Regions from separate parts of the Kitasatospora sp. NPDC096147 genome, predicted to be linked through region 1. Evidence: predicted binding sites of a transcription regulator. Region 1 holds the regulator's gene; the other holds the start of a gene.
What was found. The regulator HspR, encoded in region 1, represses chaperone genes until heat shock. The targets are predictions, from matches to a motif close to TTGAGNNNNNNNNNCTCAA.
Positions count from the first base shown of each region.

Region 2: a site for HspR is predicted at 1,245-1,263, ahead of lon (endopeptidase La). Genes of this name have one in related genera too.

Region 1 covers NZ_JBIWFX010000002.1:79,918-88,463, reverse strand. Annotated here, with positions in the region: gene ACIRBX_RS05885 (LuxR family transcriptional regulator) at 1-328, shown strand, start outside; gene ACIRBX_RS05880 (LuxR family transcriptional regulator) at 312-1,250, shown strand; gene ACIRBX_RS05875 (hypothetical protein) at 1,633-2,256, opposite strand; gene ACIRBX_RS05870 (LuxR C-terminal-related transcriptional regulator) at 2,859-3,851, opposite strand; gene ACIRBX_RS05865 (heat shock protein transcriptional repressor HspR) at 4,057-4,548, opposite strand; gene dnaJ (molecular chaperone DnaJ) at 4,556-5,701, opposite strand; gene grpE (nucleotide exchange factor GrpE) at 5,810-6,406, opposite strand; gene dnaK (molecular chaperone DnaK) at 6,403-8,259, opposite strand.
Region 2 covers NZ_JBIWFX010000006.1:253,550-262,095, forward strand. Annotated here, with positions in the region: gene ACIRBX_RS21395 (rhomboid-like protein) at 1-227, shown strand, start outside; gene ACIRBX_RS21400 (hypothetical protein) at 427-1,152, opposite strand; gene lon (endopeptidase La) at 1,286-3,679, shown strand; gene ACIRBX_RS21410 (hypothetical protein) at 4,208-5,641, shown strand; gene ACIRBX_RS21415 (GtrA family protein) at 5,694-6,212, shown strand; gene ACIRBX_RS21420 (ABC transporter permease) at 6,284-7,324, opposite strand; gene ACIRBX_RS21425 (MarR family winged helix-turn-helix transcriptional regulator) at 7,421-7,894, shown strand; gene ACIRBX_RS21430 (MDR family MFS transporter) at 8,032-8,546, shown strand, end outside.

The DNA.
Region 1 (8,546 bases):
TCCGGCGGCGGCCGACCACACGGCGGCGGCCTTCGTGGAGGACCCGGCGGTGGTGAACGTGCTGCTCGGGGTCTTCGAGCGGGACTGGGAGCGGGCCGAGCGGGTGCAGTGGAGTGAACTCGGCCGATCCGGAGTCGAGTTGCCGGTGCACGAGCAGGTCGGTCGGCTGCTGGCCCAGGGGCACACCCAGAAGGCGGTGGCCTCCCGGCTGCGCCTGAGCGAGCGGACGGTGGCCGGTCACATCGCGCGGCTGCGGGAGCTCCATGACGCCGAGACGCTGTTCCAGCTCGGCTGGCAGATGCGGGGGCGCGGTGCCGGAGTCGACTGACTGCGCGGTCTATGCGGCGGTGCTGGCCGAGGGCGGTCGGGTGTGGTTCCGGGACGTGCTGCCCGAGGACGCTCCGGCGGTGCTGCGTCTGCTCGGCCGGGGCCTGTTGGTGCACCACACCGAGGACGGCACCCTGACGGCGGTCAACCCGCGCTCGGTGGTGGAGCGGGTGGGCGCCGAGCTCCGGTGGGAGGGGGTGGCCCTGATCACGGGCGCGGACCTGGTGCCCACGCCGCTGCAGGAGCTGATCCAGGCGTACGACGCCGCACCGCGCTGCGGCCCGACCACCGGGGTGCAGTACGTACAGGAGTTGGCGGCGATCCGCTCGCGGCTGCTCCAGGTGGACCAGGACTGCCGGGAAGAGGCGTTGGCCGCCCAGCCGGGCGGGAAGCGTACGGCCGCCTACCTGGCACACGTACTGACCCGTGGCCGTCGCTTGCTGGAGAACGGCGCCACGATCCGGACGCTCTACCAGCCGTCTGCCAAGCAGGAGCCGGCGACCGTCGCGTTCGCCGTGACCATCAGTGAACTCGGCGAGCGGATCAGGGTGTTGGACGAGCCGTTCACCCGGCTGCTGGTCTTCGACCGTCGGGTCGCGGTGATTCCCGCCGAGGAGGACAACAGCGCGGCGGCCTTCGTCGAGGACCCGGTGGTGATCGACCTCCTGGTCAACCGGTTCGAGCGGGACTGGGAGCGGGCCGAGCGGGTCAACTGGCGTGCGCTGGTGGCCGGTGACCCGGAGCCGACAGTCCATGAGCAGGTCGGCCGACTGCTCGCGCGGGGCCACACCCAGAAGGCGGTGGCCTCCCGGCTGGGCCTGAGCGAGCGGACGGTGGCCGGTCACATCGCGCGGCTGCGGGAGCTCTACGACGCGGACACGCTCTACCAGCTCGGTTGGCAGATGCGGGCTGGGCGTGACTGAGTGGTCCGAGCACCGGGTACACGTGCAGCCAGGTGGCGCTGAGGCCAGCCGGGCTGATGAGAAAGGACCAGGAGCGGACCCGGGTTCTCCCGGTGGTCGTCGGTACCGGCCGTGCCTTCGTCCGGTCGTCACCATCGAGGACGGTGGCAGCGTCTTCGCGGAGGAGCCGGCGGTAGGTGCGCCCCTGGTGCGCCGGTCCAAGTAGTGGCAGGCAAGTCAACTCGCTGGCCAGGGTCCAGAGTTGACGGCGTTCGGGCGAACGGAGCGGTGGTCGGTCGCATCGCGGGGCTGCGAAGCGGATATGCCGAACCTGCTCGAGTGACACATTCGCGGGGCGGAGGGAATGTCAGCGACAGACCGCCCCGGCGCGTCCGGGATGGTGTCACCCGGTCGCGACGCCGCCCCAGTCGCTCCAGTAGCCGAAGCCGGAGGTCTCCTGACGGGGCGTCGGGAACGCCTCGGCCGGGGCCGTCCAGAAGCCCTCGCGCAGCGACAGCGCCATGCCGGCCCAGTCCAGCGCGGTCTCCACGGTGTGGTTCAGCGCCTCCTGCGACCAGGTGTCGTCGAAGACCAGCGGCAGCACGGGGGCGACCTGCTCGATGGTGGCTATCAGCGGGTTGTGGGTGATCGCCTCGTCCACCAGCAGCACGATCGGCTTGCGCAGCGAGGAGGCCCAGCCCAGCTCCAGCGCGACGCCGGCCGAGAGCGGAGCGCCCACGTAGGCGAAGACCAGGTCGGCGGTCTGCAGCGCACGGAAGTCGGACGGCACACGGGGCTCGGGGGCGCGCCCGTTCACCGTCCAGGCGTCGCTGTGGTGGGCGCTGTAGACGGCGGCGCCGCTCTTCAGCAGGGTCGAGCGCAGGGTGGTCAGCCGGGTGCGGCTGGCCAGCGTCACCACGCTGTCGGCGGGGCCGGTCAGCCGCATGAGCGGCGCGGCGAGGAACACCCGGGCACGCCGACCCTCCTGGGTCTGCGTGGCGCGGTTGCGCAGGTAAGGCTCACTCATGACGACTCCGGGGGACGGCCGGCCGTGTTGTGGTTGGTGCGGTCGGCGCTTGGATTCCTGCTGCTCAGGAGGGGGCGTGAAGTTGTTACGCGATGAACAATTTGACAGTTCATTGGCAAGTCGAGGGATCATGCCTGGACCATCGGGAGCGAACTGATCGTCCATCGGCCGGAGTGTCCGCGTCCAGGTTTCCGGCCTGTCATCTGAGTGCCTGGCAGTGAGATGACGCACCTGCCGGGGACGGACAGATGACACCGAAGGAGTGGTGCGGCATCATGTGGGCGATAGTCCTATAAGTGCCAGCGAATCTAGCTGAAAGGGGAGGGTCCGTGTCCCGTATGAATCGACTTGTCCGCAAGGTCGTACTCCCGGTTGTAGCTGCTGTGGCCGTGTTGACCGGTGGCTTCCTCTCGGCTGGCGCCGCCCAGGCCGATTCAGCCCAGGCCGCACCGGCGCAGGCTCGAGCCGCCTCTGCGATGGACGACCTCAACTGGGGTTGACCTGCTGTTGTGGTGCTTCCCGGGCGTGGGGACCGGGTCACCTGGGTATCGGGAGCGATTGCCAGGGGATGTCGGGAATGCACAGCAGCGGGACTGGGGTGGCTAGCCGGGTTGGCCGTAGTGGCCGCGGCCGAGCATGTAGCCGAGTTGGAACAGGGAGTCGACGTTGTACTCCTCCCGCATCTCGGCGATGTGCCGGGCGAGCGTCCGTTCGCTGATGCCGAGCCTCCTGGCGATCACCCTGTGGTTAGTGCCGGATAGCAGCAGCTCGATGATGGTTTTGCGGAGCTGTGAGACGACCTGTTGAGGGACGGTTCGGTCACCGTCGAATTCCAGCGCCCGGCTCCAATTTCGTTCGAACACCTCCTCGATGAGGAAGCTGACCACGGCTTGGTCGTAGATGAACGCAGCCAGGTTGTCGTCGGCGACCGGGATGACGGCGAACCGTCGGTTGACCACGATCAGCCGGGCGTAGGGTTCGTCCAAGGTTCGGAACTGCCAGCCTTCGGTCGCCAGGGTGGAGACGTAGTCCCTGGTCGGCTGGTGGTAGCGGGTGCTCGCGTTGTAGATGGTCCGCATGGAACCGCCTCGGCGCACGGTCTCCAGATCGCGCTCCAGGCTCGATGCCAGAAGCTCAGGTGGGCGTGGTCCGCCGGGTTGCATGGCCAGCCCCTCGGAGATGCCGCCCGAGGTGTTCTGCTGGAGCCGTTGATTGATGAGCGCCTTGCCGTGCACGTACTCGATCGCACCGCCACTCTCGTTCGGAGAGTGGAATGCTTCGGCGAGCTCCCGCAGATCGAGCGGGAGGGCGACCGCCCTGGAAAGCAGCCCCAGCGCTTGTCGCTGCCATGCCGAACTCAGACTTGCCGACAACTGGGTGGGATCGACCGCGACCACTGCGCCGGGCTCTTCGCTATCGGGGATGAGAAGTCCGAGTTCCAGCAACTCGGTGAGTGCTTCCTCCTCGTCGGGTGCGCACCCGATCGGAAGTAGCCGACCGTTGCCTTGAACCGCTTTCAGGTACAGCGCACGGGCATTGGGCGAGAGTATTCGGGTGCTGGGAAGGCTCACACCCGGCTGCTCACGCCCACTCATCTTCGGCTCCTTGTCGTCGACCGAACAAGCAGTCCACGGGCCCAATGCCTCCTGCACCTGTGAGGATCTTAGGCCGAGGACTGGCCGATGCTACCCAGGAATCGTCAGCTCGGTTGCCGGAACAACCGGTGGGGAGCACTCTCTCACCACGTGCAGGCCGCCGGCACCCCCGACTGGGGGGTGCCGGCGGCCTGCACGTGGGCCTTCAGCGCTTCGGCCGCCACACCACCAGCGCGCTCGACTGCTGGACCTGCTGGTACGGCACCAGGTCCCGCCGGTAGGAGGCGTGCACGGCGGCCTCCCGCTGCTGGAGCGCGGCGGCGGCCCCCTCCAGGGCGTCGACCAGCTCGGCGGCCTTGGCCTGCAGGGCGGCGACCTGGTTCTCCAGCTCGATGATCCGCTTGATGCCGGCCAGGTTGATGCCCTCGTCCTGGGAGAGCCGCTGGACCTCGCGGAGCTGCTGGATGTCCCGGGCCGAGTAGCGGCGGCCCCGGCCGGCCGTGCGGTCGGGGCAGACCAGGCCGAGGCGGTCGTACTGGCGCAGGGTCTGCGGGTGCAGGCCGGAGAGCTCGGCGGCGACCGAGATCACGTAGACCGGGGTCTCCTCGGTGAGCACGTAATGAGCCCGGGGGCGGGGGGTGCCGCCGGGCAGGCCCTCGCCGAGGCCGGGGCCGATCGGAGGAGTCGTCGGGCTCATCTGGTCATCACGCTCCCTCTGCCGCCTTGAACAGGGCGGCTCGCGGGTCGTCCGAGGCGGTGGCCTCGCGGTACTGCTCCAGGGCGGCGAGGGCCTCGTCGTCCAGGTGCTTGGGGACCACGACCTCCACGGTGACCAGCAGGTCGCCGCGGGTGCCGTCCTTGCGGGTGGCGCCCTTGCCGCGGGCCCGCAGGGTGAGGCCGTTGGCGCTCCCGGCGGGGAGCCGGAGCTTCACCGAGGGGCCGTTCAGGGTGGGCACCTCGATGGTGCCCCCCAGCGCGGCTTCGGGGAAGGTGACCGGCACCGTGACGGTCAGGTTGTCCGCCTTGCGGCCGAACACCGGGTGGGCGTCGACGTGCACGGTGACGTAGAGGTCACCGGGCTGGCCGCCCCGCTCGCCCTGGGCGCCCTTGCCCTTGAGCCTGATCCGCTGCGCGTCCTGGACCCCGGCCGGGATCCGCACCTGCATGGTGCGGGCCGAGGAGGCCCGGCCGCTGCCGTGGCAGACGGTGCAGGGGTCGTCGACCAGCATGCCGCGGCCCTTGCAGTCCCGGCAGGGCTCGGAGAGCGCGAAGGCACCCTGGCCCCGGCTGACGGTGCCGGCGCCGACGCAGGTCGGGCAGACCCGGGGGGTGGTGCCGGCCTTGGCGCCGGTGCCGGAGCAGGCCCGGCAGGCGGCCTGACTGGTCATCCGGAGCGGCACGGTGGCGCCGTCCACGGCCTCCTCGAAGGCCAGCGTCACCTCGGTCTCGACGTCCGCGCCGCGCCGGGGCTGGGGCTGCCGGGGGCCGCGGTTGAACAAGCCGCCGAAGATGTCGCCGACGCCCCCGCCCCCGCCGCCCGGGGCGCCGCCGTTGAACAGGTCGCCGAAGTCGAAGCCGCCGCCCTGCTGGCCGCCGGCCCGGAAGCCGCCGCTGCCGAACAGGCTGCGGGCCTCGTCGTACTCCTTGCGGCGCTTGTCGTCGGAGAGCACGTCGTACGCCTCGGAGATGTCCTTGAACTTCTCCTCGGCCTTCGCGTCACCCTTGTTGGCGTCCGGGTGGAACTCGCGGGCGAGCTTGCGGTAGGTCTTCTTGATCTCGGCGGTGGTGGCGTCCTTGGGCACGCCGAGGACCTTGTAGTAGTCCTTCTCCACGTAGTCCTTCGCGCTCATGGCTGCTGCCACCTCCCGTGGCTGTTCCGTACTGGGTCGGTCGGGGATACGGCACTGCGGAGCCGCCCGTCGTCCAGGACGACGGACGACTCCGCAGTGCGTGCCGTGTCAGCTCTCCGAGGCACCGTCGGCCTTGTCGGAGTCCGACGAGTCGGCATCCGCGGCGGCGGTGGTCTGGGTGCCCGGCTGGGGCTCCGCGACGGCCACCATCGCCGGGCGGATGATCCGCTCGCCGATCCGGTAGCCCGGCTGGAGGATCTGCACGCAGGTGTCCTCGGTGACGTCCGAGGAGTAGCTGTGCATCAGCGCCTCGTGCAGCGTCGGGTCGAAGGGCTCGCCCTCCTTGCCGAACTGCTGCAGCCCGAGCTTGGCGACGACCGTCTCCAGGCTGTCCGAGACCGACTTGAACCCGCCGGTGACCTCACCGTGCTCGCGGGCCCGGCCGATGTCGTCCAGCACCGGGATCAGCGCCTCCAGGATGTTGGAGACGGCGATCTCACGGACCGTCAGACGGTCCCGCTCGACCCGCTTGCGGTAGTTCTGGTACTCCGCCTGGAGGCGCTGGAGGTCACCGGTGCGCTCGGCCGCCTCCCGCTTGGCGGCGGCCAGCTCGTCCGCACCCGCCAGGGCCTCCTCGGCGGCCTTGAGCACGGCCTCCTCGGCGGAGTCGTCGCCGGGCTCGGTGCCCTGCGGCTTCTCCGTCATGCCGACGCACCGCCCTTGGGCTTCTCGTCGTCGACGATCTCGGCGTCGACCACGTCGTCGTCCTTGGCACCGGCCGCACCGGCCGCACCGGCGTCACCGGCCGGGGCGGCACCGGCGGCGTCGTTCTGCGCGTACAGCGCGGCGCCGAGCTTCTGGGCGGTGGTGGAGACCTTCTCGGTGGCCTCGCGGATGGCCGCGATGTCCTCGCCCTTGAGGGCTTCCTTGAGCTCGCCGATCGCGGTCTCGACCTCGGTCTTGACGTCGGCCGGGAGCTTGTCGGTGTTGTCCGCGATGAACTTCTCGGTGGAGTAGACCAGCTGCTCGCCCTGGTTCCGCGTCTCCACGGCCTCGCGACGCTTGGTGTCCTCCTCCGCGTACTGCTCGGCCTCGCGCATCATGCGCTCGATGTCGTCCTTCGGCAGCGCGGAGCCACCGGTGACGGTCATCCGCTGCTCCTTGCCGGTGCCCAGGTCCTTGGCACCGACGTGCATGATGCCGTTGGCGTCGATGTCGAAGGTGACCTCGATCTGGGGCAGGCCGCGCGGGGCCGGCGGCAGGCCGGTCAGCTCGAACATGCCGAGCTTCTTGTTGTACGCCGCGATCTCGCGCTCGCCCTGGTAGACCTGGATCTGCACGGACGGCTGGTTGTCCTCGGCCGTGGTGAAGATCTCGGACCGCTTGGTCGGGATCGTGGTGTTGCGCTCGATCAGCTTGGTCATGATGCCGCCCTTGGTCTCGATGCCGAGGGACAGCGGGGTGACGTCGAGCAGCAGGACGTCCTTGACCTCGCCCTTCAGGACACCGGCCTGGAGCGCGGCGCCGATGGCGACGACCTCGTCCGGGTTCACGCCCTTGTTGGCGTCCTGACCGCCGGTCAGCTCCTTGACGAGCTCCGCGACGGCGGGCATCCGGGTGGAGCCGCCGACCAGGACCACGTGGTCGATCTCGGACAGCGCGATGCCGGCGTCCTTGATGACGTTCTGGAACGGGGTCTTGCAGCGCTCCAGCAGGTCCGCGGTCAGCTGCTGGAACTGGGCCCGGGTGAGCTTCTCGTCCAGGTGCAGCGGGCCCTCGGCCGAGGCGGTGATGTAGGGCAGGTTGATCGAGGTCTCGGAGGACGAGGAGAGCTCGATCTTGGCCTTCTCGGCCGCCTCGCGCAGGCGCTGGAGCGCCATCTTGTCCTTGGAGAGGTCGACGCCGTGGCCGGCCTGGAAGACCTTGACCAGGTGGTCCACGACCTTCTGGTCCCAGTCGTCGCCACCGAGGTGGTTGTCGCCGTTGGTGGCCTTCACCTCGACGACGCCGTCGCCGATCTCCAGCAGCGAGACGTCGAAGGTGCCGCCACCGAGGTCGAAGACCAGGATGGTCTGGTCGTCCTTGTCCAGGCCGTAGGCCAGCGCGGCGGCGGTCGGCTCGTTGACGATGCGCAGGACGTTGAGGCCCGCGATCTCACCGGCCTCCTTGGTGGCCTGGCGCTCGGAGTCGGAGAAGTAGGCCGGGACGGTGATGACCGCGTCGGTCACCGTCTCGCCCAGGTACGACTCGGCGTCCCGCTTCAGCTTCTGCAGGATGAACGCGGAGATCTGCTGGGGGTTGAAGTCCTTGCCGTCCAGGTTGATCTTCCACCCGGTGCCCATGTGGCGCTTGACCGAGCGGATGGTCCGGTCGACGTTGGTGACCGCCTGACGCTTCGCCACCTCGCCGACCAGGATCTCGCCGTTCTTGGCGAAGGCGACGACGGACGGCGTGGTCCGGGCGCCCTCGGCGTTGGTGATGACGGTGGGCTCACCGCCTTCGAGAACGCTGACGACCGAGTTCGTCGTGCCGAGGTCGATGCCGACCGCGCGTGCCATCGTGAATACCTCCTGGAAGAAGTTGAGCTTTACGGACTCAAGGATGCACGGCCCTCCGAGGAGAGTCAACTGCCATGAGTGGATCCGGCTCAACTTTACTGCGCTCTTATGTCGGAGGCTGCGCCGGGCGGGTGAGTCTGGCCTTAGTGACAGCCGCCATACCTGGTGCGTCTTCTGAACGGGTGTTAACGCGCGGTAGTCTCCGGGCCGTCGGCCCTGAAAGTTACCGACGAGTACAATCAGGGAAGCCCAACCGGGAAGCCCGTAACACCAAGCCGCTGGAGACG
Region 2 (8,546 bases), on a different contig from region 1:
CGCTTGCCGGGCTTCTCACGCTTCCCGGGCGCCTCTGTGCGCTGGCGGCGGCGGGTGGCCTGATCGGCCATCAGTTCCTGGACGAGACCGACCTGGTGACCGGGGTCGGGCACCCGGCGGCCCTGCTGGTGGGCGTCGCCCTCTGGCCCTGGCTCCGGCGGACCGGCGGGCGCGGGCCCGGCCTGGCGCGGCGGCCGCAGCGGCGCCTGGAGCCCTCGGAGGCCTGAGGCGGGGCCGCTGAACTCCTCCGTGGGGTGGGCCCCGTCGGCGTGCGGATCCGCCGGGTGGGCCTGCGGGCACGGCAGCGGGCCTGTCGGTCGGGCGCACGCGCTGCGGTGGTCCTGCTGTGGGCGGTCACCGAGGCAGCCGGCTCGCCTGCTCGCCGGGGCGCCTCCACTTCGCGCCGGGGGCCTGCCGTGCCGCGCTTCAGGGGAGTCGGTGCCGGCGGGCGAGATCGGCGAAGACCGGGCCGGTGGCGGCGGAGAGGTGGACGGTGCCCCGGGTGGCCGTGGCGCAGTCGCCGTCGGGGGTCTCCAGCAGCTCGGGCGGGCTCCAGTCGCCCGGCAGTGCGGCGCAGGCGGCGAGCAGCGAGCCTCGGACGTCCGCAGTGTCCAGCCAGGTCGGCCGGACCAGCGCGGTGGGCCCGTACGGCGACTGTCCCGGGGTGACGGCGGCGTCCGGGGCGAGGGTGGCTGCGAGCGCGGCGCCGAGGCGTCCGGCGAGTGCGCGGGCCGACGGGTCGTCAGGAGTGGGGGCCTCCACGGTGACCAGCAGCCAGAGCGAGAGGTAGTCGATCAGCTCGCGCACCGCCTCCTCCTGTCCGGGGGCGGGCGGGGTGCCGGTCAGCTGCTCCGGGGCGGCCGGGTCGCGGCCGAGTTCGGCGTAGAGCAGCGGGCGCCCGTCGGCGTCGTCGAGCCGGGCGAAGGGTTCGCCGTCCCAGACCTCCAGCGCGGTCAGGTCCAGGCCGAGCTCGGCCGCCGGGCCGGCCAGGACCGTCCGGACGGCCCGTTCGAACGGGCCGCCGGGGTGCGGGGCGGCGAGCAGCAGGCCGTCGCCGTCCTCGGCCAGGGCCCGGGCCCGGAGGGTGGCGGGAAGGCTGCGGGGGTCCGGGAGGTTGACCCGGATGCCGAACTCGGTGGGTTGGATTTCCACGTTCGGCACTCTGGCGCACCGCCCCCGCCTGGGGCAATGCCCTGATCGCTCAGAGCGAACAAGAGCCGGGGAACATTCGGGGCTCACCGAACCTTAGTCAGGTCAACTCAACTTCACTGACTGGGGAGAGATCATGGCATCGACGTCCACTCCGCTCACCCTGCCCGTGCTCCCCCTCGACGACGAGGTCGTGCTCCCCGGCATGGTGGTCCCGCTGGACCTGAAGGACACCGAGGTGCGCGCCGTCGTGGACGCCGCCCGGGCCGCCGTCTCCGGTGGGGCCAAGCCGCAGGTGCTGCTGGTGCCCCGGCTGGACGGCACGTACGCGTCGGTCGGCACGCTGGCCACGGTCGAGCAGGTCGGCCGGCTCTCCGACGGCGATCCGGCCGCGCTGGTCCGGGCCGTCCGCCGGGTCCGGATCGGTGCCGGGACGACCGGCCCCGGTGCGGCGCTCTGGGTGGAGACCAGCACCTTCCACGAGTCGGACGCCGGCCTGCCGGTGGCCGGGCGGGCGGCCGAGCTGGTCAAGGAGTACAAGGCGCTCTCCACCCACTGGCTGCGCAAGCGCGGCGCCTGGCAGGTGGTCGACCGGGTCTCGCAGATCGACAAGGTCGGCGAGCTGGCGGACAACATCGGGTACGCCCCCTTCGTCACCGCCGAGCAGAAGCTCAAGGTGCTGCTGGAGTCCGACCAGCTGGCCCGGCTGGAGTACGCGCTGGTCCTGCTCCGCGAGCACCTCGCGGAGGAGGAGGTCAACGACACCATCCGCAAGGACGTCGAGGAGGGCGTGGCCAAGCAGCAGAAGGAGTTCCTGCTCCGCCGCCAGCTGGAGGCGGTCCGCAAGGAGCTCGCCGAGCTGAACGGGGACCCGGCCGACGAGGAGGGCGACTACCGGGCCCGGGTCGAGGCGGCCGAGCTGCCCGAGAAGGTCCGGGAGGCCGCGCTCAAGGAGGTCGACAAGCTGGAGCGCTCCTCCGACCAGTCGCCCGAGGGCTCCTGGATCCGCACCTGGCTGGACACCGTGCTCGAACTGCCGTGGAACGTCCGGACGGAGGACTCCTACGACATCAACGGCGCCCGCGCGGTGCTGGACGCCGACCACGCCGGCCTGGCCGACGTGAAGGACCGGATCGTCGAGTACCTGGCCGTCCGCAAGCGCCGGGCCGACCAGGGCCTCGGCCAGATCGGCGGCCGGCGGGGCGGCGCGGTGCTGGCGCTGGTCGGCCCGCCCGGGGTCGGCAAGACCTCGCTCGGTGAGTCGGTGGCGCGGGCCATGGGCCGCGAGTTCGTCCGGGTGGCGCTCGGCGGCGTGCGGGACGAGGCGGAGATCCGGGGCCACCGGCGGACCTACGTCGGGGCGCTCCCCGGCCGGATCGTCCGGGCGGTCAAGGAGGCCGGCTCGATGAACCCGGTGGTGCTGCTGGACGAGATCGACAAGGTCGGCTCGGACTACCGGGGCGACCCGGCGGCGGCCCTGCTGGAGGTGCTCGACCCGGCGCAGAACCACACCTTCCGGGACCACTACCTGGAGGTCGAGCTCGACCTCTCCGACGTGGTCTTCCTGGCCACCGCCAACGTGCTGGAGGCCATTCCCGAGCCGCTGCTCGACCGGATGGAGCTGGTCCGCCTGGACGGCTACACCGAGGACGAGAAGGTCACCATCGCCCGGGACCACCTGCTGCCCCGTCAGCTGGAGCGGGCCGGGCTCAAGCCCGAGGACGTGACGGTCGGCGAGGACGCGCTGCGCAAGCTGGCGGGGGAGTACACCCGGGAGGCGGGCGTGCGCACCCTGGAGCGCTCGGTGGCCCGGATCCTGCGGAAAGTCGCGGCCGAAGCCGAGCTGGGGTCGCGGGAGCTCCCCGCCGCCATCGGAGCCGAGGACCTGCGGGCGCTGATCGGACGGCCGCACCACACCCCGGAGGCGGCCCAGGAGCCGGCCGAGCGGCGCACCGCCGTGCCCGGCGTCTCCACCGGCCTGGCGGTCACCGGTGCGGGCGGTGACGTCCTCTACATCGAGGCCTCGCTGGCCGATCCGGAGACCGGCTCCACCGGCCTGACCCTGACCGGGCAGCTGGGCGACGTGATGAAGGAGTCCGCGCACATCGCGCTCTCCTACCTGCGCTCGCGCGGCGCGGAGCTGGAGCTGCCGGTGACCGGGCTGCGGGAGCGCGGCATCCACCTGCACGTCCCGGCGGGTGCCGTCCCCAAGGACGGGCCGAGCGCGGGCATCACCATGACGACGGCGCTGGCCTCGCTGCTCTCCGGGCGGAAGGTCCGGCCGGAGGTGGCGATGACCGGTGAGGTCTCGCTGACCGGGCGGGTGCTGCCGGTCGGTGGCATCAAGCAGAAGCTGCTGGCGGCGGACCGGGCCGGGATCACCACGGTGATCATCTCCAAGCGGAACGAGCCCGACCTGGACGACCTGCCGGCCGAGGTGCTGGAGCGGCTGACCGTGCACACCGTCTCCGACGTGCGGGAGGTGCTGGAGCTGGCGCTGGAGCCGGCGGCGGTGCCGGTCGCGGTCTGAGGTGACGTCAGGGCCCCGGCGGGGTGCGGCTCGTGGAGCCGTGGCCCCGCCGGGGCCGCCGCACGGGCGGGGCGGGTGCCGTGCGCGGCTCGGGGTGCCTCGGTGTCCTGGAGCTCCGGCGCGCTGCGGCTGTGGGTCGGGGGTGGGGCCGGGGCGCGTGCGGCGGACCCGGGTGCCCTCGGTGCGGGAGGGGATCCTCCGCCTCGCGCAGTTCCCCGCGCCCCTGACGGCGCCTTCGGCGCCGCTGCCTCGCGCCGCTGGTCCGGGACTTCGGCGCGTACCTGACCGGCCCGTGAGACGGCTCTTGTGTGACGGTCCGTCAGCACGGCAGGATCGCTCGCCATGGACCGCCACACGCACCTGAGCCGTCGACTCGCCGTCGACCTGGCCCGTGCGTGCTCGGCCATCTGTCACCGCGCGCTCTGAATCGCGCGGTGCCCTCCCGCCCGGTCGACCGCCGGGCCCACCTCACGTCCCACCGGGCGGAGTGCACCCCTGCCGTGCCCCTCCTCCCGGAAACGGACTCCCATGCGCCTGCGCACCCGCGCCGCCGTGCTCGCCACCGCCGCGCTGCTGCTCTCCGCCCACACCCCGGCCCACGCGGCCGAGCGGTTCGCCCCGCTGCCGCCGGCCAACCCGTACGCGGGCCCGCCCGGCACCGCGACCATGCACGGCGACACCGGGTCCTCCGACGCCACCGCGCTGCCGGGGCCGGGCGCGGGCACCCTGAGCTCGCACCGGACGGCGCTGGCCTCCGCCTGCCCGACCGTGCTGGTCGGCGCGGACGGGTACCCGGTGGCGCTCTGCACCGAGATCTTCGGCCGGACCCCCACCGTCCACCTGCTCGACCCGGCGACCGGCGGCTCGCTGGCCGAGCTGGGCCTCGCCAAGGGCTCACTGCTCGGCGGCGTCTACGCCTACCTGGACCACCGGGACCGGCTGGTGGTGGTGGACGGCAACCGCGACCTGCTGCGGATCGGCCACCGCCGCACCGCCGCCGGCTGGCAGCTCGCGGTGGACTCCCGGCTGCCGCTGGCCGGGGCCGTCCCGGCGGGCGACGCGGTGACGGGGCTCTCGCCGGACTGGCGGGGCCGGGTCTGGTTCGCCACCGGCGGTGGCGTGGTCGGCACCGCCGACGACGAGGGCACGGGCGCCGTCCGCACCCTGGCCCTGCCGGCCGGCGAGCGGATCGCCAACTCCATCTCGACCGCCCCCGAGGGCACCGCCGTGGCCACCACCCACGCCACCTACCTGCTCACCGCCGGTCCGGACGGGACCCCCGAGGTGAGCTGGCGTCAGGCGTACGACCGGGGCCCGGGCCGCAAGCCCGGCCAGCTCAGCTGGGGCACCGGCTCCACCCCGACCTTCTTCGGCCCGCGCACCGGCACCGACTACCTGACCGTGGTCGACAACGCCGCCCCGACGGTGAACCTGCTGGTGTACCGGACCTCGGACGGCGGGCAGGTCTGCTCGGTTCCGGTGCTGAAGTCGGGCGGCAGCGGCAGCGAGAACTCCCCGGTGGCGGTGGGCAACGCGGTCTTCGTCGCCAGCACCTACGGCTACCCGTACCCGGCGCTGCCGGACGACGCCGGGCCCGCCGTGCCGTCCTCCGGGGCCTTCCGGGGCGGCCTGAGCCGGGTCGACGTCCGGCCCGACGGCAGCGGCTGCGACCTGCGCTGGGACAACCGCACCCGCTCGGCGGCGGTGCCCCGGCTGTCCACCGCCGACGGGCTGCTGCGCACCGTGCTGCGCGAGCCGGTGATCCCGGGCACCGACAGCACCTCGGCGCTGGACCCGTACCGCTACGCCGAGATCGACCCGGAGACCGGGCGCACCGTGCGGAGCGCGTACCTGGGCTCGGGCTTCCTGTTCGACACCCTGCAGATGGTCGGTTCGATCGCCCCTGGCCGGGTGGTGCTCCAGGGCACGGTGACCGGAGTCCTGCGGATCACGGCCGGGTAGCAGGGGGACGGCGCGAGTACCGGTGCCCCGACGGGCGTGCGAGACTTTCGAAATGCCGTCACCCACGCAACGGGCCCTGGCTCTGGTCCCGCAGGGGCTGCGACCGACCGTGGTCAAGCACCGCAAGCTGGTGAAGTTCCTGCTCGTGGGCGGGACCTGCTTCCTGCTCACCCTGGTGATCAACCTGACCCTCAAGGCCACGGTCCTGTCTGCCAAGCCGGTCGCCGCGCTGACCATCGCGACGGTGACCACCACCGTGGTCTCGTACCTGCTGAACCGCAAGTGGTCGTTCCGCGCGTACGGGCGGCAGCGCGAGGCGGTGCTGTACTTCGTGGTCAGCGCGCTGGCCATCGTGGTGAACAACATCCCGCTGGCGTTCTCCCAGTACGTGCTGGACCTGCGCGAGCCGCACCTCTCCGCCTTCGGCGAGGCGATGGCGGACTTCCTCAGCGGCATGATCATCGGCACCCTGCTGGCCATGGTCTTCCGCTATTGGGCGATGGCCCGGTACGTCTTCACCGATCGGCTGGACACCCGGCCGGTGCAGCCGTCCGAGCCCGAGCGGGTCTGACCCGCCCGTGACGACCCGGAGAGCCCGGCCCCCGCAGCGGGGGCCGGGCTCTCCGGGTCGTGCAGGACGGGTCAGACGGCGCTGGGCACCGGCTCCCGGCCGGAGCGCGGGCGGCGGGCCACCGCGTACAGCGTGACGCCGACGCCGACCAGCGCCCAGGCGACCAGGACCAGCAGCGGGACCAGCACGTTGCTGCCGCCCAGGTAGGCGATCGAGCGGGCCACGTCGGTACCGGCGCCGTTCGGGATCCAGGCGCCGATGGCCCGCCAGAACGGCGGCATCATCGGCGGCGGGAAGACGCCGCCGGCGCTCGGGTTGCCGAGCACCACGAAGATCAGCACCGCCACGCCGATGCCGACGATGTCGAACAGGCACTGCAGCGCCATGGTGATCGCCCCGACCGCGAAGACCACCAGGCTGCCCAGGCCGATCAGGGCCCAGCTGGAGCCGGGCAGCGCGTTCAGCACCGGGCCGATCAGCACCGCGCCGCCGATGCCGGCCGCCACCGAGTAGAGCGCCAGGGTGCCGAGCCGGATGGTGGCGCGCTTGAGGTTGGCGGGCCGGGAGCCGGCCGAGATGCCGAGGATCGAGGCGACCAGGTAGCCGCCGACGCACCAGCCGATCACCAGGTAGAAGGAGGACAGCCCCTCCGCGTCCCCGTCGGCCAGCGGGATGACGTCCTCGGTCTTCACCGTGCGGCCCTGGGTCTGGTCCACCGCGGTGACGATGGTCTCGGCGGCCCGGGAGGCGGCCGGGCCCCGGGCGTCGGCGACCAGCAGGGTGTCCTGGGTGGACGTGGGGTCGAAGATCCAGGCGGCGTAGACCTTCTGATCCCGGATCAGCTCCTCGGCCGCCGCCCGGTCGGCGGCGGTGGTGGCGCGCACCGCGTCGTTCGGCACCTGCTCCAGCGCGCCGGTCAGCTTGGGGCTGACCTCGGCCGGCGCGACCACCGCGATGGACAGCTCGTGCGGCTTCGGGTGGTGCAGGGCACCCACGTACGAGGTGATGAAGCCGAGCTGGAGCAGCAGCACCCCGAGCACGAGCAGGAAGGCGCGCGGTGTCACGGCGTCCTTCAGCTCGGTCGTGAAGCTTCGGCGGGCCTGGTCGGCCATCGAACCTCTCCAATCGCAAAGACGGGCAAAACGGATACTTCATATCATGAAACAGTTGCTGCTCACCGGAAGGCGCGACTGCGGGATACTGCTGCCATGGGTGCGAGCACAGCTGACGGGGTGACGGCGGACGCGGCGTTGGTCGCCGTGGAGCGCGAGATCGCCGTGCTGTTCCGGCGCGGCCGGGCCAGGGCGGCGGAGATGTCCCGCCAGGTGCACCCGGCGCTGGAGGGCGTGGCGTACAGCATGCTCGGCTTCGTGCTGGAGGCCGGGCAGGTCCGGCTGACCGACATCGGGCTGCACTTCGGGGTCGGCAAGCCGACCATCAGCCGCCAGGTGAAGGTGTTGGAGGAGCTCGGCCTGGTCACCCGGGAGACCGACCCGCTGGACCGGCGGTCCTCGCTGGTCTCGCTCACCGAGGACGGTGCGGCCCGCTACCTGGCCGCCCGCAGCGGCCGGCTGGACCGCTTCCGGGCGATCCTGGACGGCTGGGAGCCGGCCGATCTGGCCCAGCTCGGCGAGCTGCTCGGCCGGCTGAACGACGCCCTGGGCGAGCCCAAGATCGCCTGATCCGACGTAGTGCCACGGCGATGGCCGGTTCCGGCCCCCGTTGGTTGCCTGCTGCAACCATCGGGTCTTATGGTTGCCCAAGGCAACGATTCTCAGGCCGAAGGACCCTAATGAGCACAGCTTCCGACCCTGCACCCATGAGCCACCGTCAGGTACTGGAAGCCCTCTCCGGCCTCCTGCTCGGCCTGTTCGTGGCGGTGCTCTCCTCGACCGTGGTGGCCAACGCGCTGCCGCACATCCTGCACGACCTGCACGGCGGCCAGACCGCCTACACCTGGGTGGTCACCGGCGCGCTGCTCTCGCTGACCGCCGCCACCCCGATCTGGGGCAAGCTCTCCGACCTGGTCAGCCCGAAGAAGCTGGTGCAGGCCGCCCTGGTGATCTACATCGTCTCCTCGGCGCTGGCCGGGCTCTCGCAGAACACCGGCCAGCTGATCGCCTGCCGGGTGCTCCAGGGCATCGGGGCGGGCGGCGTCACCGCACTGGCCCAGATCTGCCTGGCCGCCATGGTGCCGCCGCGCGAGCGCGGCCGGTACAGCGGCTACTTCGGCGCGGTCTTCGCCCTCGCCACCATCGGCGGTCCGCTGATCGGCGGCGTCATCGTGGACACCGACTGGCTGGGCTGGCGCTGGTGCTTCTACCTCGGCGTGCC